2 regions of the Lactococcus sp. KTH0-1S genome follow, and region 2 is predicted to be linked to the other one. Evidence: predicted binding sites of a transcription regulator. Region 2 holds the regulator's gene; the other holds the start of a gene.
What was found. The regulator Rex, encoded in region 2, represses fermentation and respiration genes when NADH is low (regulators of the CRP and FNR family bind a similar motif). The targets are predictions, from matches to a motif close to TTGTGAANTANTTCACAA.
Positions count from the first base shown of each region.

Region 1: a site for Rex is predicted at 892-909, ahead of pflB (formate C-acetyltransferase). Genes of this name have one in related genera too.

Region 1 is NZ_CP195165.1:621,993-624,200, forward strand. It holds gene ACRYLU_RS03210 (magnesium transporter CorA family protein) at 1-800, shown strand, start outside; gene pflB (formate C-acetyltransferase) at 1,061-2,208, shown strand, end outside.
Region 2 is NZ_CP195165.1:1,041,874-1,044,081, forward strand. It holds gene radC (RadC family protein) at 1-367, shown strand, start outside; gene ACRYLU_RS05150 (redox-sensing transcriptional repressor Rex) at 454-1,104, opposite strand; gene ACRYLU_RS05155 (Spx/MgsR family RNA polymerase-binding regulatory protein) at 1,330-1,722, shown strand; gene ACRYLU_RS05160 (ABC-F family ATP-binding cassette domain-containing protein) at 1,900-2,208, shown strand, end outside.

The DNA of each region.
Region 1 (2,208 bases), 420 kb from region 2:
ATGACTTCCCTTTTGACTATTTATCAGGAATTTTGGATGATTATGAAAATGCCCGTTTTGAAACAGATGATAATGATAATAATCTGATTCTCTTACAATATCCTGCACTTTCTAATTATGGAGAAGTGGCGACTTTTCCATATTCTTTGGTTTGGACTAAAAATGAATCGGTTATTTTAGCACTTAATCATGAAATTGATAATGGCTTAATTTTCGAGCGTGAATATGATTATAAACGCTACAAACATCAAGTTATTTTTCAAGTGATGTATCAAATGACACACACTTTCCATGATTATTTGAGAGATTTCCGAACAAGACGTCGCAGACTTGAACAGGGAATCAAAAATTCAACGAAGAACGACCAAATTGTTGATTTGATTGCCATTCAAGCAAGTTTAATTTATTTTGAAGATGCCTTGAACAATAATATGCAAGTGCTTCAAGATTTTATTGATTACTTGAGAGAAGATGATGAAGATGGTTTTGCTGAAAAGATTTATGATATTTTTGTTGAAACAGACCAAGCTTATACAGAAACCAAGATTCAGCTCAAGTTACTAGAAAATCTCCGAGATTTGTTCTCAAATATCGTCTCTAATAACTTGAACATTGTCATGAAAATCATGACGTCAGCTACTTTCGTTCTAGGGATTCCAGCAGTAATTGTTGGTTTTTACGGAATGAATGTTCCAATTCCTGGTCAAAATTTTAATTGGATGGTTTGGCTTATTTTAGTTCTAGGAATTTTATTATGTGTTTGGGTCACTTGGTGGTTACATAAAAAAGATATGTTATGAAATGGAGAAAAATCTCTATTTTTTTCCTCTTTGTGAAAAAATTAATTAGTGGTTGAAGATTATGAAGTTAGCAATGTTTGTTAAAACTATTTTGTGAATTATTTATGAAAACGTTTTAAAAAAGTATAACAGATATTAAAATAATTGGAACTGTATTAGTAAAGAATCTGTAATTTCTCTTGAATTCTGTTTGCTATTCTCAAACTGTATGATATAATGAAGTTGTAATTTGAAACAGAAAGAACAAAGGAGATTTCAAAATGAAAACCGAAGTTACGGAAAATATCTTTGAACAAGCTTGGGATGGTTTTAAAGGAACCAACTGGCGTGATAAAGCAAGCGTTACTCGCTTTGTACAAGAAAACTACAAACCATATGATGGTGATGAAAGCTTTCTTGCTGGGCCAACAGAACGTACACTTAAAGTAAAGAAAATTATTGAAGATACAAAAGCTCACTATGAAGAAGTTGGATTTCCCTTCGATACTGACCGTGTAACCTCTATTGATAAAATCCCTGCTGGATATATCGATGCTAATGATAAAGAACTTGAACTTATCTATGGGATGCAAAATAGCGAACTTTTCCGCTTGAATTTCATGCCAAGAGGTGGACTTCGTGTTGCTGAAAAGATTTTGACAGAACACGGTCTCTCAGTTGACCCAGGCTTGCATGATGTTTTGTCACAAACAATGACTTCTGTAAATGATGGAATCTTCCGTGCTTATACTTCAGCAATTCGTAAAGCACGTCATGCTCATACTGTAACAGGTTTGCCAGATGCTTACTCTCGTGGACGTATCATTGGTGTCTATGCACGTCTTGCCCTTTACGGTGCTGATTACCTTATGAAGGAAAAAGCAAAAGAATGGGATGCAATCACTGAAATTAACGAAGAAAACATTCGTCTTAAAGAAGAAATTAATATGCAATACCAAGCTTTGCAAGAAGTTGTAAACTTTGGTGCTTTATATGGTCTTGATGTTTCACGTCCAGCTATGAACGTAAAAGAAGCAATCCAATGGGTTAACATCGCTTATATGGCAGTATGTCGTGTCATTAATGGAGCTGCAACTTCACTTGGACGTGTTCCAATCGTTCTTGATATCTTTGCAGAACGTGACCTTGCTCGTGGAACATTTACTGAACAAGAAATTCAAGAATTTGTTGATGATTTCGTTTTGAAACTCCGTACAATGAAATTTGCTCGTGCAGCTGCTTATGATGAACTTTATTCTGGTGACCCAACATTCATCACAACATCTATGGCTGGTATGGGTAATGACGGACGTCACCGTGTCACTAAAATGGACTACCGTTTCTTGAACACACTCGATACAATCGGAAATGCTCCAGAACCAAACTTGACAGTCCTTTGGGATTCTAAACTTCCTTACTCATTCAAACG
Region 2 (2,208 bases):
GAGTTCCAAAGAATATGGCTTGAGTCTTGCTTTTGAAATGCAAAATTTTGAACAAGAGCATCTTGTGGCGACTTATTTAGATGGTCAAAATCGAATTATTGAAAAAAAGACAATTTTTATAGGGGCGGTTAATCATGCAACTGCAAGCCCTAGAGAGATTCTTTATCATGCAATAAAAAATCTCTCAGTAGGACTGTTAGTTGCACATAATCATCCCTCAGGAAATTTACGACCCAGTCAGGCTGATAAAATATTTACTTACAAAATAAAAAAATCTTGTGAGGATGTGGGAATCAATTTTATTGATCATATTATTGTAGGGGCTGGTAATTATTTTAGTTTTCGGGAAGAAGAAATCCGAAAATGAAGGATTACATAATAAAAAACCATTTTTCAATTAAAAAGAAAGGAAAAGAACAGCCTATAAAAACTGTTCTTCTATTTTGTACTAATCTAGTCTTCTTGAGCTCCCATGAAAAATAGCAGTGTTTGCAGCTCCTTAGTTAAGTCAATTGATTGAACAACCACATCTGAAGGGACTTTCAAACGAATTGGGGCAAAGTTTAGGAAACCTTTGATACCAGCTTTGACTAGAGTGTCAACAACTTCTTGGGCATTTTCTTTGCGAACAGAGAGAATTGCTGTTTTGATATCCGATTTTTTAACATTTTTTTCTAAATCAGAAATATTATAAATTGGAATTCCATCATCTGTTTGTGTTCCAACTAATGGATTGCCAGAAATATCATAGGCTTGCGTGATTCTCATTTTGTTTCTATCTTGGAATTGATAATGGAGTAATGCACGACCGAGATTTCCGACACCAATTAGAGCGATATGCGTTTCTTGGTCTTGGCCAAGAAGTTCTCCAAAGAAATCACGGAGCACTTTCGTTTCATAGCCGTATCCACGTCGGCCTAATTCACCAAATAAAGAGAAATCTCGGCGAATTGTGGCAGCATCTACTCCGATTTTTTCTGAAATGAGTTGTGAATTTGTGCGTGTCACATTTTCTTCGACAAGACTTTTGAACAGTCGATAATACTGTGGCAGTCTTTTAGCAGTTGCTTTAGGCAAGCTTTTACTTGATTTATGATCAGTCATTGTTATACCTCAAAAATTTAATTCGATTTTATTAAAACTAATTAATATTTAGTTTCTTTGTGATAATTTTATCAAAAATTTGTGAAATTATCAAACAAAAGAAATGGAATAGTTGTCCAAAATGAGAAAATAATTATAATTCTAAAAAAATATTTATTTCCCCCTTTTAATTAAGGCGCTTTCATGTTAGAATAGAAATATGAAAAAAATAGATAGGGAGAAAATATGATTAAAATTTATCTTAGTGGTTCATGTTCATCTTGTAGAAAAGCTAAAAAATGGTTACGTAAACATCACATTGAATTTGAAGAAATTAATTTATCAAAAGATGTTATGGAAAAAGATGATTTAATCAAAATTTTATCCTTGACTGAAAACGGATTTGAGGATATAATTGCGACCCGAGGGAAAACATATGCCTCTTTAAATTATAATTTCGATGAATTAGGACTAGAAAAAGCTTTTGAATTAATTCAGGATAATCCACGTATTCTAAAACGACCATTAATTTTTGACGAGGACTGTCTATTGATTGGTTTTAACGAGGATGGAATCAGAGCGTTTATTCCACCAGAAGTTAGGAGAATTGAATTGCGTGAAAGATTAATTTTAGTCTAATATTAATTTTATTTTAGCTTATCAAATTTGGTAAGCTTTTTAATTTCAAGAATTTGGAAGAACTACAAAAAACTTGCCTTAAATGCTATAATAGAAGGACTGCTTTTCTATTATATGAAAAGGAAAAACGAAGTATTAAAAAATATGCTTTGAGATTTAACGAAGAGGATAAATATCATGATTTTACTGCAAGGGAATGGAATTGCACGCACTTTTGGTGGCGATGTTTTATTTGAAAATATCAATTTTAGTTTACAAGACCATTCAAGAATTGCCCTAGTTGGCCGAAATGGAGCTGGTAAGTCAACCTTGCTTAAAATTATTGCTGGAGTTGAAGAAGCGAGTCGCGGAACTGTATCCAAGACCAAAGATTTGACGATGAATTATTTAGCGCAAGATACTGGGCTGAATTCCTCAAGGACAATATTTGCCGAAATGCTCTCTGTTTTTGATTCGCTTCGCCAAATGGAAAAACAATTGCGCCAG